2 regions of the Amycolatopsis sp. NPDC047767 genome follow, and region 2 is predicted to be linked to the other one. Evidence: riboswitches for the same ligand, from Rfam matches in the RefSeq annotation. Region 2 holds a riboswitch; the other holds the start of a gene.
What was found. A riboswitch is a leader RNA that binds a small molecule or an ion and turns the genes downstream of it on or off. The one in region 2 is predicted to bind thiamine pyrophosphate.
Positions count from the first base shown of each region.

Region 1: linked by a shared signal. The riboswitch ahead of AB0878_RS14255 (thiamine ABC transporter substrate-binding protein) and the one ahead of thiC (phosphomethylpyrimidine synthase ThiC) in region 2 are both predicted to bind thiamine pyrophosphate.

Region 1 covers NZ_JBEYSJ010000006.1:282,478-289,730, reverse strand. Annotated here, with positions in the region: gene AB0878_RS14270 (putative T7SS-secreted protein) at 1-909, opposite strand, end outside; gene AB0878_RS14265 (hypothetical protein) at 906-1,223, opposite strand; gene AB0878_RS14260 (4a-hydroxytetrahydrobiopterin dehydratase) at 1,811-2,089, opposite strand; TPP riboswitch at 2,123-2,238, shown strand; gene AB0878_RS14255 (thiamine ABC transporter substrate-binding protein) at 2,256-3,314, shown strand; gene AB0878_RS14250 (iron ABC transporter permease) at 3,290-4,930, shown strand; gene AB0878_RS14245 (ABC transporter ATP-binding protein) at 4,931-5,971, shown strand; gene AB0878_RS14240 (ABC transporter permease subunit) at 5,979-6,857, opposite strand; gene AB0878_RS14235 (ABC transporter ATP-binding protein) at 6,930-7,253, opposite strand, start outside.
Region 2 covers NZ_JBEYSJ010000013.1:131,506-138,758, forward strand. Annotated here, with positions in the region: gene AB0878_RS23820 (NADP-dependent oxidoreductase) at 1-234, opposite strand, end outside; gene AB0878_RS23825 (helix-turn-helix domain-containing protein) at 326-721, shown strand; gene AB0878_RS23830 (hypothetical protein) at 777-989, opposite strand; gene thiD (bifunctional hydroxymethylpyrimidine kinase/phosphomethylpyrimidine kinase) at 1,007-1,825, opposite strand; gene thiC (phosphomethylpyrimidine synthase ThiC) at 1,853-3,496, opposite strand; TPP riboswitch at 3,490-3,621, opposite strand; gene AB0878_RS23845 (hypothetical protein) at 3,876-4,076, shown strand; partial or broken gene AB0878_RS23850 (hypothetical protein) at 4,042-4,710, shown strand; gene AB0878_RS23855 (peptide deformylase) at 4,758-5,327, opposite strand; gene AB0878_RS23860 (DUF3263 domain-containing protein) at 5,467-5,775, shown strand; gene AB0878_RS23865 (LytR C-terminal domain-containing protein) at 5,772-6,470, shown strand; gene AB0878_RS23870 (AAA family ATPase) at 6,519-7,253, opposite strand, start outside.

The sequences.
Region 1 (7,253 bases), on a different contig from region 2:
GACCAGGCGGTCGACGCCGGCGACGGCGTCACCAGCGGCGTTGAATCCCTTTGACACCGCGCCGATGCCGGGGATCAGCCCGACGACGTCCCCGCCGAGTGAGACCCACGCGTTCGGGTCGTCGTACTTCTCGTTGACCGCCATGTCCGCGCCGTGTGCGGCCAGCGCGACGGCGCCGGCACCAAGCGCGATCGGACCGCAGATCGGGGTCAGGACGGGGATGAACGCCAACGCACCCGCCACGGCGGACACGATGCCGGCGATGTCCCCGATATCGCCGAGGTGGTCCTTGAACCATCCACCGATGTCGTCGAACATGCCGCCGAGCGAATCCCAGAACGACTCCTTGGGAGCCTCCTCCGCGGCGTCTTTGAGCGCGTCCGCGCAGGTGTCCGCGTCGTCTTCCCAGGCATCGCGTACGTCTTCGGCCTGCCTGCGGAGATCGTCCACCCTGGCCCAAGCGGAGTTCGCCGCGCTGATCTTGTCCGCCGCCTCGTTGTGCATCGTGGCGTTGTCAGGCTGTTGCAGAGCAAGGTCGCGGGCGGACTCGGCTGCGGAGTTCTTCGCCTCGGCGTCCCCGAGAGCTTTCCGGCACTCCTCCTCCAGCTGCTTTGCTTTCTGCTGGTGCGCGTCGAGCCGGTCGGACCAATCGGCAAGGGCTTTGCCCGCCAGCGTCAGCGATTTCTGGCCCTTGTCGAGGTATTCGGGTAGCTGGTCGAGCTTGCCGGCGAACGCTTCGGCGGCGTCGCCGGTCCAGACGTCTTTCTTGTCCTGGATGGATTTCAGCACGTTGTAGGCTTCGTCCGTGTAGGTGGCGGTGTCCTTGATCTGCCGGGCCAGTTCACGAACTGTGCTGACATTGCCGCGCGCCGGGTCGAACCGGAGAGCCGGGTAGTCGGCGTCGCTCATCCGGCGGTCGCCTCTTCGACCTTGGCGGCCATGCGCTGGAGTGAGCTCTTGAGGCTTTCTTCAAGTTCGGCATAACCCTGGACCGCGTTGTCGAGGCCTCCCTTGATGCCGGTGACGGCTTCCTTGATCTTCTTCAGCCCGCCGGACCAGTCCGAGGTGAAGTCGGCACACGCTTCGTCGAGGTCGTCCGGCCCGATCGAATCGGGGCCGATGTCCTCCATGCGTTTGGTGGCCTGCTCGATGTTCTCGCCGACGTGGTCGAGATTCTTGCCGAGCGCCTGCAAACCGCCGATGTCGACGGTGAAGTCGGGCATGTCGAGGTCCCCCCTCGGGCTTCGCAATGTCCAGTCCTGCCTCGTCGGCGGGCGTCAGGAGCCGACGAAAGAACCACCTTAGCCAAAACTGGGCGTTTCGGGTGCTGATTCGCCGGGTCTGGTGAAGGTGCGGACCGAATTCACGAAATCGGGGGGCGGAGTACCTCTTCGAGGCGGCCCGATGTTCGTCGGGCGCCGCGTGCTTCGGAGAGTGAAAAGAAGCGCTCAGCCCAGCAGGCCGAGCACCACCAAAGCCGCCAGCGTGAACGACGTCGCGAACAGCGTGATCCAGGCGCGCTGGGTGGCGGAGAGGGCAGTGGGCGAGTTGTTCATCGCGGGTCCTAGCGGGGCGGGGTGGGCGGATTCCGCTGGGATAGCGCGCTGATCAAGGGTGGTGTTACGGCCTGTGGTCGAGATCACGATGGGCGCGGAAAGTGCGCCACAGGACCGCGGCGGCGGAGGCCACCATCAGGGTGAACGCGGTGGTGCCGACGATGATCGCCTGGGTCATGAAAGTCCCCTCCGTGGAAGTCCGTACGAAGAGGGGACGTGTCAGCCCGCGGGAGGTGTCGCCGGGGTCGGGCAGATCACAGGGAGTCGATCTGGGCCGCGAGGGCGAAGTCCTTCGAGGTGAGGCCGCCGGCGGAGTGGGTGGAGAGGGTTAGCGTCACGGTGCGCCAGCGGATGTCGATGTCCGGGTGGTGGTCGGCGGCTTCGGCGAGGTAGCCGACGCGGACCACGAAGGTCACGGCGTCCGGGAAGGACGGGAGGTCGACCGTACGGGTGATGGAGTCGCCGGAACGGCGCCAGTCGGGGACGGTGGCCAGGGCCGATGAGATCTCGGAGTCGCTCAGTAGTTGCGCCATGTGTCCAATGGTGAACCCGTTTGGGCTACGCTGCACGGTTGCCACGGGAGTCCGGTGCAGCCGGGCTGAGAGGCGGGTGCCCGAGACCCGCGACCGTTCGCACCTGATTCCGGATCATGCCGGCGCAGGGAGGGCTGCTCTCCCCGCATCGGCGCAAGGAGGGCAGATGATTCCGCGGACCGCACGCACGGTGCTGGGCCTGGCCACGGTCACGGCGCTGGCGAGCGCGTGCTCGCTGTCCGGCGGCAGCTCGGGCGGCGACGCCCAGCAGACCCCGACGGTCACGCTCGTCACGCACGACTCGTTCGTCGCGCCGCAGGACGTGCTGGACGCGTTCCAGCGGCAGTCCGGGATCAAGCTCAAGATCCTCAAATCGGGCGACGCGGGGGAGCTCACCAACAAACTGGTGCTCACCAAGGCCAACCCGATCGGCGACGTGGCGTTCGGCGTCGACAACACGTTCGCCTCGCGCGCGCTGGGCGAGGGCGTGTTCCAGGCGTACACGAGCCCCGAGGCCGACCGCGGGCCGCAGCGGTACTCCGCGGATCCGCAGCACCGCCTGAGCGCCGTGGACGTCGGCGACGTCTGCGTCAACATCGACCCCGCCTACTTCGCGAGCAAGCACCTGCCCGAACCCAAGACCTACGACGACCTCGCCGACCCGAAGTACAAGGACCTCACCGTCGCCGAGAGCCCCGCTACGGCGTCGCCCGGGCTGGCGTTCCTGCTGGGCACCGTGGCGAAGTACGGCGAGCAGGGCTGGCACGACTACTGGGCCAAGCTCAAGGCCAACGGCGTCAAGGTCGACAGCGGCTGGGAAGAGGCCTACACCAAGGACTTCTCCGGCTCCTCGGGCAAGGGCCCGCGCCCGATCGTGGTCTCGTATGCGTCCTCGCCGGCCGCCGAGATCGGCGACGACGGCAAGCCGCGCACCAAGGCGCTGCTCGACACGTGCTTCCGCCAGATCGAGTACGCCGGCGTCCTCGCCGGCACCAAGCAGGTGCCGCAGGCCCAGAAGGTGGTCGACTTCCTGCTGTCGCAGCAGTTCCAGACGACGGTCGCGGCCAACATGTACGTCTACCCGGCCCGCGAGGGCGTCGACCTGCCCGCCGGCTGGGCCGCGGCCGCGCCGCTGCCCCAGGACCCCGCGACTCTGCCCGCCGACCAGATCCAGGCCGGCCGTGAGAAGTGGATCGGTGAATGGCGCTCGCTCATGGGCGCGTAACGCCGGCGCAGACCGCGCGCACGGCGGGCCTGGCGCTGCTCGGCCTGCTGCCCGTCGCGTTCCTGGTCGTGTTCTTCGCGTGGCCGGTCGTCGCGATCCTCGGCCGCGGCTTCTCGGCCGGCGGCGTGGACACGGTCCTGGCCGACGCGCAGACGTGGCAGCTCGCCGCGTTCACGCTGGTCAGCGCCGCCGCGTCGACAGTCGTCGCCGTGGTCGCGGGGCTGCCGGTGGCCTACGTGCTCGCGCGCGTGAAGCTGCCGGGTGTCGGGCTGGCGCGCACGCTGGTGCTGGTGCCGTTCGTGCTGCCCACGGTGGTCGTCGGGCTCGCGTTCCGCGCGCTGTGGCCCGACGGCGGTGTGCTGCCGCTGGTGCTGGCCAACGCGTTTTTCAACGTCGCCGTGGTCGCCCGGACCGTCGCCGGGCTGTGGAGCCACCTCGACCCGCGTGCGACCGAAGCCGCCCGCGCGCTGGGCGCCTCGCCGTGGCGGGCCTTCCGCACGGTGACGCTGCCCGCGCTCGGCCCGGCCGTCGCGTCGGCCGCGGCGGTCGTCTTTCTCTTCTGCGCCACCAGTTTCGGCGTGGTGCTCATCCTCGGCGGCGGCCGCTACCGCACGCTCGAGACCGAGATCTACCTGCGCACGGTCGACCTGCTCGACCTCTCCGGAGCGGCCGCGCTGTCGCTCATCCAGTTCGCCGCCGTCCTCGCCGCCCTCGCGCTGGGCGCGATCGCCCGGCGCCGCCGTGAGAACGCCGTGAAACTCAAGCAGGCCACGCCCCGGCGGCCGAGAAAAGGCGAATGGTGGACGGTCGGCGCGGCCACGGTCGTGATCGCCCTGCTGATGACGCCGATCGTCGCGCTGCTGCTGGAGTCGGTGTCCACACCGGACGGCTGGAGCCTCGCCGGCTTCCGCGCACTCGCGAGCACCGGCACGGACGACGCGCTGCAGGTCTCCGGCTGGGTCGCCGCCCAGAACTCGCTCGCCGCCGCCACCGACGCGACGCTGCTCGCCATGGCCGTCGGCGTCCTGGCCAGCGTCGTGCTCGTCGCCCTGCGGCGCGCACCCGGCCGCCTCGCCCGCGGCATGGGCGAGACGATGGACGCCGCCCTGATGCTGCCGCTGGGCGTCTCCGCCGTGACGGTCGGCTTCGGCTACCTCGTGACGCTCGACGCGCTGCCCGGCGACCTGCGCACGTCGCCGCTGCTCGTGCCGCTCGCGCAGGCGCTGGTGATCATCCCGCTGGTCGTGCGGATGATCCTGCCGGTGCTGCGCGCCGTCGACGTGCGGCTGCGCCAGGCCGCGGCGACGCTCGGCGCGAGCCCGGCCCGCGTGTGGCGCGAGATCGACCTGCCGCTCACCGCGCGCTCGCTCGTCGCGGCCGCCGGGTTCGGTTTCGTGGTGGCGCTCGGCGAGTTCGGCGCCACGAGCTTCCTCGCCCGCCCCGACGCGCCGACGCTGCCCGTCGCCGTCGCGACGCTCATCTCGCGCCCGGGCGAGCTCAACAACCAGATGGCGTACGCCGCGTGCGCGCTGCTCATGGTCGTGACGGTCGCGGCCGTCGCGCTGATCGACCGCTTCGGCTCCGTTCGCGGGCACGGCACGGTGGGGGAGTTCTGAATGGCGCTCACGGTGCGGGACCTCACGGTCCACTACGGCTCGTTCGCGGCGGTCCGCGACGCGCGCCTCGACATCGCCGACGGCGAGGTGCTCGCCCTGCTCGGCCCGTCCGGCTCGGGCAAGTCGACGCTGCTGCGTGCCATCACCGGCCTCGAGCCCATGACGTCGGGCTCGGTGAGCTGGGACGGCACCGACCTCGCCACCGTGCCCGTGCACCGGCGCGGATTCGGGCTGGTCTTCCAGGACGGCCAGCTCTTCCCGCACCGCGACGTCGCCGCGAACATCGCGTTCGGCCTGCGCATGCACGGGATCCCCAAGACGAAACACCGGGCCCGCGTCGAAGAGCTGCTGGAACTGGTGGGGCTCAAGGGGTTCGGACGCCGGCGCGTCACCGAGCTGTCGGGCGGCCAGGCGCAGCGCGTGGCCCTGGCTCGCGCCCTCGCGCCCGAACCGCGGCTGCTGCTGCTCGACGAACCGCTGTCCGGCCTCGACGCGGGGCTGCGCGAGCAGCTCGCCATCGATCTCGCGGACCTGTTGCGGCGCAGCAAGATCACCGCCCTGCTGGTCACCCACGATCAGGAAGAGGCGTTCACGCTCGCCGACCGCGTGGCCGTCCTCGACGCCGGCGAGATCCGGCAGGAAGGCGCCGTGCGGTCGGTGTGGCGCAACCCGGCGGACGACGACGTCGCGAAGTTCCTCGGCGCCACGTCGTTCGTCGACGGGGTGGCCGCGGGCGGCGTGGTGCACACCGGTCTCGGTGACGTCGCGCTCCCGGAGCTCGAAGACGGTCCGGTGCGTCTGGGGCTCAGGCCGCATGCCTTGCGCGTGGCCGAAACCGGCGTGACCGGCGAGGTGACGGCCGCGGTGCACCGGCGGGAGCACCTCCGGCTGGTCGTGCGACTGTCCGAAAAGGACTATTTCGAAAACGGCCCTTCCGATAAGGACACCGTCGACGCCGTCGCCCCCGTGACGGCGGACCTGCGTGCCGGCGATCCCGTCCGGCTCGAACTCGACCCGGACGGGATCGCCGTCGTCGGCTGAACCCCCGTCAGCCGTCGCGCGTGGCGAGCCGCCCGTAAGCCAGGGACAGGCCGACCACGATGTAACAAGCCGCCCGCAGCGCGCCCTCGCTGAGCATCGAGCCGCCGATCGGGTCCTGCAGGATCTCCGTCGGGGCCTCGGCCCAGTTGCGCGTGAGCAGGAACGGGTGCAGCCAGTCGAGCGAGGTCAGGAACCCCAGGATCGTGAACACGATGTCGCCGGCCAACACGGAGGCGACCACGAGCATCGGGTGTTCCGTCCAGCTCGACACAGCCAGCGCGACCGCGCCGACGGCCCACAGCTGCAGCACGATCCAGCCCGCCACCAGCAGGATCCGGCCCAGCGCCGCGCCGAGCGACAGCGTGGTGCCCGACAGCGTGAACAGCGATCCGGTGCCGTTGATGATCAGCCCGGTCACCACGCCCGTGACGCACATGGCCAGCACCGCGACCACGCACACCACCGCCACGCCGATGGCCTTCACCACCAGCAGCCGGCCACGGCTGACGGGAGCGACGAGCCACGCGCGCAACGTGCCGTGGGCGGCCTCGCCCGCGAGCGCGTCGGCGCCGGCCATGGCCGAGGCCAGCGGAAGCAGCAGGGCCAGCGTCATCGTCAGCGCGGCGATGGGCAGCACCAGCGCGTTGTTCACGGCCGACGCGAGCAGCGCCGCGTCGCCGTCGGCCGGGCCGCCGTCGGGACCGCTGTCGCCGACCAGCGTGAGGCCGATGCCGATCACGATCGGCACCAGGGCCAGCAGCGCGAGCACGGCCAGCGTGCGCGGGCGGCGGAAGATCCAGCGCAGCTCGGCCGCGACCAGCCGCGGCAGCGGCACCGTGTCGTGGCCCGTGCGGCTCACGGGTGCCGTGAGCGTCGCGGTAGTCATGCCGCCTCCGCGGGAGTGAGTACGTCGGCGGTGTTCATGCCGCCTCCGCGGGAATGAGTACGTCGGCGGTGGTCATGCTTCCCCCTCGGATTCCGAGCCGTTCGCACCTTCGGTGAGCCGGGCGAACAGGTCCTCCAGCCCGGTTCGCGCGCGAGTCGCCTCGTGCACCTCGACACCGGCGCCCACGAGCACCTGCAGGACCCGCGGCGCGGGCGTGGCGGTGAGGTCCGCGCGGACGCCGTCGGGCGTGAGCCGGGCCCCGATCCGGTTCTCCCGCAACACTTCCACCGCGTGTTCCGCGTCGGGTGTCCGCACGAGCAGCGCCGCGTTGCCCGACTCCAGCAGCTCCGCCAGCTCGCCCTGCGCCACGACCGTGCCCGACTGCAGCACGGCGAC
Region 2 (7,253 bases):
CACGCCGGTGGCCCCGAAACCCACCTCTTCGACGACGCCGGACACGTCCCAGCCCAGCGTGTACGGGGGCTCGCCCAGGAACACCGGGTGCGCCCGCGACTTCCAGTCGACGGGGTTGATGCCGGCGGCGTGCACGCGCACCAGCACCTCGGTCGGGCCCGGCGCCGGGCGGTCGGTCTCGGTCACCCGCAGCACCTCCGGGCCGCCGAACTCCCGCTGGGTCACCACGCGCATTTCGGGTCTCTCCTTCCGGTTGGTTGCCCCCTATGCTGGGTGAGGTGGTCACTTTTCGCCAGAAGGCACTTTCCGGTAAAGTAGGTACCTGATGGAAACCACCTGTGACCAGCACGGATCCTGGGACGTCTACCTGAAGAGCTGCCCTTGCCGCGATGTGCTCGACCTGCTCGCGAACAAGTGGACCGCGCTCGTGCTCGGCGTACTTGAGCAGGGGCCGCACCGCTTCGGCGAGCTGCGCCGCGCCGTCGGCGGCATCAGCCAGAAGATGCTCACGCAGAACCTGCGAAACCTCGAACGCGACGGTTTCGTCAGCCGCAAGGTTTTCCCGACCACGCCGCCGACGGTGGAGTACGCGCTCACGCCGATGGGCGCCGAGGTCAGCGCCCACCTGGTGGCGCTGAGCACGTGGTCGCAGTCGAACTTCGACCGGATCCGCGACGCGCGCAGCACCTACGACACGCGCTCACTCGGCCCTGTGAACTGATTCCGTGCGGTCCGGGGGTTTTCCTCCCGTACCGCACGGAACGTCCAGTTCGGACTCAGGAGAAGCGCGGCGGTGGCTTCAGCACGCTTTTCCGGTAGTCGGTCACGGCCCTGCTCTCGGCGATGCCCGGTTTGGGGTCCAGGCCCCATTTCCGGATCACCTTCAGGGCCGCGGCCGGTTTGTTGGCCGAGACCAGCTGGTCGACCTCGAACTGCAGGTCCAAAGGCATTTGGGCCCACAAAGCGCGGGCGGCGGCGTCGTCGGTCACGGGTCCAGTGTGGCCGCTCAGTCGGCCAGCCGCCAGAACGGGGACACCGGCCCCACCCCGGCGCCGAGCGGGTAGGCCTCGGCGACGCAGCGTGCGATGAACTGCTTCGCCTCGGTCACGGCCGTCGGCACGTCGGCGCCCTTGGCGAGCGACGACGTGATGGCCGAGGCCATCGTGTCGCCGCCGCCGTGGGTGTTGTCGGTGTCGATGCGCACGCCGCTGAGCTCCAGCACGTCCGTGCCGTCGGTGAGCAGGTCCACGCAGTCCTCGGCCTCGTACAGGTGCCCGCCCTTCACCAGCACCCACCGGGATCCGAACTCCAGCAACGCGTCCGCCGCCGCGCGCTGGGTTTGCGCGCCGGTGACCGTGATGCCGGTGAGCAGCCTCACCTCGTCGAGGTTCGGCGTGATCAGCGTGGCGCGCGGGAAGAGCTCCGTGCGGATGGCCTCCAGCGCCTCCTCACGCAGGAGCGCGTGACCGGTCATCGACGCGGCCACCGGGTCGACGACGAACGGGGTGTCCGTGTCGCGTCCGATGTGGACCTCGTCAAGCGTTTTCGCCACGGCCTGGATGATGTCGGCCGTGGCGAGCATGCCGGTCTTCGCCGCGTTCACGCCCATGTCGCCGGCCACGGCCTTGATCTGCGCCGTGACGACGTCGGCCGGGATCTCGGTGAAGCCCTGCACGCCGAGCGAGTTCTGCACCGTGACGGCCGTGAGCGCGACGAGCCCGTGGACGCCGTGGGCGAAGAACGTGCGCAGGTCGGCCTGCACGCCCGCACCACCGCCGGAGTCGGATCCGGCGATGGTGAGGGCGGTGCGGGGGGTTTCGGTCATGACTACTGCCTCTGATTGCTGGTGGAGCTACTGCCCGACGACCGGGAGGTAGACCTTGTTGCCCTGCTCGCCGAACTCGGCCGACTTCTCCGCCATGCCGGCCTCGATGGCCTCCACAGTGGACAGCCCGTGTTCCTCGGCGTACTTGCGCACGTCGTGGGTGATCCGCATCGAGCAGAACTTCGGGCCGCACATCGAGCAGAAGTGCGCGGTCTTCGCCGGCTCCGCGGGCAGCGTCTCGTCGTGGTACGAGCGCGCGGTGTCGGGGTCGAGCGCCAGATTGAACTGGTCGTTCCAGCGGAACTCGAAGCGGGCCTTGGACAGCTCGTCGTCCCACTCGTGCGCGTGGGGGTGGCCCTTGGCGAGGTCGGCGGAGTGCGCGGCGATCTTGTAGGTGATCACGCCGGTCTTCACGTCGTCGCGGTTGGGCAGGCCGAGGTGCTCCTTCGGCGTGACGTAGCAGAGCATCGCCGTGCCGTACCAGCCGATCTGTGCCGCGCCGATGGCGGAGGTGATGTGGTCGTACGCCGGCGCGATGTCCGTCGCGAGTGGACCGAGGGTGTAGAACGGTGCCTCGCCGGTGAGCTGTTCCTCCAGCTCGACGTTCTCCTTGATCTTGTGCATCGGCACGTGGCCGGGGCCCTCGATCATCACCTGCACGTCGTGCTCGCGCGCGATGTGCGTGAGCTCACCGAGGGTCTCGAGCTCGGCGAACTGCGCGCGGTCGTTGGCGTCGGCGATCGAGCCGGGACGCAGGCCGTCGCCGAGGGAGAACGTGACGTCGTACTTGCGCAGGATCTCGCAGAGTTCCTCGAAGTTGGTGTAGAGGAACGATTCCTTGTGGTGCGCGAGGCACCACGCGGCCATGATCGAGCCGCCGCGGCTCACGATGCCGGTCACGCGACGGGCGGTGAGCGGGATGTAGCGCAGCAGCACTCCCGCGTGGACGGTGACGTAGTCCACACCCTGTTCGCACTGCTCGATGATCGTGTCGCGGTAGACCTCCCACGACAGCTTCTCCGGCTCCCCGTTGACCTTCTCCAGTGCCTGGTAGATCGGCACGGTGCCCACGGGCACGGGGGAGTTGCGGACGATCCACTCGCGCGTCTCGTGGATGCGCTTGCCGGTCGACAGGTCCATGATCGTGTCGGCGCCCCAGCGGGTGGCCCACACCATCTTGTCGACCTCTTCCTCCACTGAGGACCAGACGGCCGAGTTGCCCATGTTGGCGTTGATCTTCACCAGGAACTTCTTGCCGATGATCATCGGCTCGCTCTCCGGGTGCTTGCGGTTGGCGGGGATCACCGCCCGCCCGCGCGCGACCTCGTCGCGCACGAACTCGGGTGAGCACCGCTCACGCGCGGCGATGAACTCCATCTCACGCGTGATCACGCCGGCTTTGGCCCAGCCGAGCTGGGTGTTGTGCGCGCGGCCGTCGGCCCAGCCCGCGCGCAGCGGGTGAAGTCCATTGTGGACGTCGATCTTCGCGTCCAGGTCGGTGTACGGCCCGGACGTGTCGTACACGTCGAAGTGCTCACCGTTCGACAGGTCGATGCGCCGCGCCGGAACCCGCAGGCCCGACTCGGTGCGGTGGTAGACCTTGTGCGAACCGGTGATCGGCCCCGTGGTCACGGAAGGCGTGATGGCAGGCTCGTTCTCCAGCGTCGTCAACGACGTTCACTCCCTACGCCGGCATTACCCGGTCAGGTTCATGCGGTCGGCGGCACCGGGTGTCCACAGACAGACACCAGCCGCCCTCTCAGCCCGCCAAGGCGCGAGCTCCCGCGTTGGTTATGAGGTTGTCCCTCGACCATGCCACGGCGGATCACGCGAGCACAAGGCGACTTGTCGACCGGTGTGTTCTTCACCGGATCGGAGCATGCGGCCGCGAGGAGTTCACGTGACGATCACCTTTGACGACTTTGGGGGTGGCCCGTTGCGGAAAGTCCTGCTCACCGGGTTTGGTGGCAGTCTTGGCGATGAGCGCGGTCCCGGCCGCCTCGGCGGCTCAGAGTGACGCGCCAGGTGGGCCGGTACCCATCCGAGCTGGCTGCCGGCGGACAAAACGGGCTTCGGCACGGCCCGCGACCGCGCCGGCGACGTGTGGTTCACGCTGCAGGGCGGGCGCATGTCGGAGGTCTGCTACCCCGACTTGTCGACTCCGAGCGTGCGGTTGCTGGACGTCGCTGACCGGGCGGCCGCTCTCGCTCTACGCCGTGGCCGACCCGGACCTGACCAACGACGGCAGTGACGATTCGGCGTCCGCTGCCGCCGCGGTGGCGTCGGCTTCCGACGGTGCCACAGCGGCCGCTCCGGCGTTTTCGCGGACGTCCGTCGGATACGCCGGCGTTTCGGATGGTGCAACGCAATTGCTGGCGTCGTAAAAACTGGTTTCGTATTCGCGTGCCACCGCCGGAAACGTCGTCCTTGCCGGGCAAACGACCGCCGACGGTGTGCGTTCCCGGCACCTGACTTTGGCGCTGGGCATGGGTTCGTCCGCCGCTGCGGCGACGAATAATCCCCAGGATTCCGCCAGCCGCAGTTTCCGCGCGATTTCCGCCGACTACTCCCGCGGCTGGCGCGATTACCTTTCCACGGTCCGCGCCGCCCCGTCTTCATTGCCGATCACGGCGTCCCGCGATCTGTACCACTCCGGCGCGACCAGCCGCGTGTGCCCCCAGCAACTCACCTCGGGAAGCCCCCACCTACCCTCGGGCTCACCCGGCCGCACCCCCGGCACCCCGACGGCCTCGGCCACACCACCGGCCTGGACCCACGCGCAGTACATCCGCCTGGCCAGGTCGGTCGCGCAGAACCACCCGGTCGAGCAGCCTGCCGCCGAAGCAGCGAGCACTTCCTGGGGTGATGAACCGCTGAAACGATGAGTCTCCCGGCCCCAACCCAGGACCGGGAGACTCATCGACAAAACGACTCAAGCCTCAGCCGGCTCGTCCTTCGGGGGCAGCCAGCTCAGGCCCGGGACGCCCCATTTGTTCTTCTTCAGCATCTTCTTCGCCGCGCGCGCGTGGCGGCCCACCAGGCGGTCGAGGTAGAGGTGCCCGTCGAGGTGGTCGGTCTCGTGCTGCAGGCAGCGGGCGAAGTAGCCGGTGCCTTCGACGGAGATGGGCGAGCCGGTCACGTCGAAACCGGTCACGCGCGCCCACGAGGCGCGGCCCGTGGGGTAGGACTCGCCGGGGACCGAGAGGCAGCCTTCCCAGTCGTCGTCCGGGTCGGGCATGGTTTCGGGGATCTCGGAGGTCTCCAGCTGGGGGTTCACCACCAGGCCGCGGTGTTCGACGCCCTCGTCGTCGGGGCAGTCGTAGACGAACAGGCGCAGGTCGAGGCCGATCTGGTTGGCCGCGAGACCCACGCCTTCGGCGGCGTACATCGTCTCGAACATGTCCTCGGTCAGCGTGCGCAGCTGCTCGTCGAACTCCGTGACCTCACGGGTCGGCTGGTGCAGCACGGGATCGCCGGCGATGCGGATGGGGTGGACGGTCACGAGCAGCGAGTTTAGTCGGACCCGTCTGATACACCTGGATCGGACCGTGACGCGCCGCGCCGGATGCCCATGTCGGGCGTGGGTTCCGTGGTTCAATGGCGCCCGCGGAAGGACAGCCGAAACCGATTGCGAGGACCGCATGGACGCCGCGGAGTCGATGGCTGGGGAGCAGCCGTCGCCGCCGGAGAATGTGGGCGGCCTGACCGAGCGTGAGGTGGAGATCCTCGCGTTCGAACGTCAGTGGTGGCGGCACGCCGGTGCCAAGGAGAACGCCATCCGGGAACGGTTCTCGCTGTCCTCGACCCGTTACTACCAGCTGCTGAACACACTGCTGGAAAAGCCTGAGGCCATGGCGGCCGACCCGATGCTGGTGAAGCGGCTGCGCAAGACGCGCGCCGCCCGGCAGCGCAAGCGCGGCGCCAGGCGGCTGGGGATCGAACTGTCATGAGCTTCTTCTCGGGACTGTCCCGGCCCATGCGGGCCGCGGGCGTCGCGCTCATCGGCGTCGCCGTGATCGCCGCGATCGTGGGCGGCGTGACCGCGCTGTCGGGCAACGGATCGAGCGACAACAACGCCGGGCCCACCAGCTCGAGCGGGTCGCCTTCTTCACAACAGTCGACAGCAGGCTCGTCGTCTTCGGCGACGCCGCCTTCGTCGTCGGCCCCGTCTTCGCCCGCTTCGTCGGCGCCCTCGTCGCCACCGGCCGGCCAGTCGGGACAGCCAGGGCAGCCGGGCCAGCCCGGTCAGCCTGGTCAGCCCAGCGGACAGCCGGGGCAGCCCGGCCAGCCCGGTGGCCAGCCGGGACAACCGGGTCAGCCGGGCGGCGACCAGCAGGCGTCCAACAAGTGGGTGACCGTGCGGGTCTACAACAACTCCACGATCCCGCACCTCGCCGAGCAGGCCGCCCAGGACTTCCGCGCGTCGGGCTGGAACGTGCCCGAGGTCGGCAACTACCCGCAGGGCGTCATCGCGCACACCACGGCCTACTACCGCCCGGGCACCGACGAGGAGGCCGCCGCGAAGCAGCTGGCCGCCGAGTTCGGGTTCCAGGCCCAGCCGCGGTTCGACGGCATCCAGAACTCGAGCCCGGGCGTGATCGTGATCATCACCAAGGACTACCAGAGCGCCCACAAGGGCAGCTGACCAGCGAAAACAACGGGGCCCCACCGCGAAGGTGGGGCCCCGTTGTCGTCAGCGTTCCTGCTGGGCCTGCGCGTACGCCTCCAGCGTCGCCAGCTGCGCCGGGTCCAGCGACGGCCGCACGACCTCCCGCGCCTTCGCCAGGTGGGCGGCGGTCACCACGTGCGCCTCCAGCGACTCGCGCATCGCCGTGAGCGCGGCCTCGCGGATGAGCGCGGCGCAGTCGGCGGCGGAGTAACCGTCCAGGGTGGACGCGATGGCCGCCAGATCCACATCGGACGCCAGCGGCGTGTTCTTCGACGTCGCCTTGAGGATCGCGGTGCGCGACTCGGCGTCGGGCGGCGGCACGTAGATGCGCCGCTCCAGCCGGCCCGGCCGTAGCAGCGCCGGGTCCACGAGCTCGGGCCGGTTCGTGGCGCCCAGCACCACGACCTCGCGCATCGGCTCCACGCCGTCGAGCTCCGTGAGCAGCGCGGCGACCACGCGGTCGGCCACGCCGGAGTCGGACGACTGCCCGCGCCGCGGCGCCAGCGCGTCGATCTCGTCGAGGAAGATCAGCGACGGCGCGGCGTCGGCGGCCCGCCGGAACAGGTCGCGCACGGCCCGCTCCGACTCGCCGACCCACTTGTCCAGCAGCTCGGCGCCCTTGATCGCGAACACGTTGAGCGCGCCCGTGCCCGCCAGCGCGCGCACGAGGAACGTCTTGCCGCCGCCGGGCGGGCCGTAGAGCAGCACGCCGCGTGGCGGGTCGATGCCCAGGCGGGCGAAGGAATCCGGGTAGCGCAG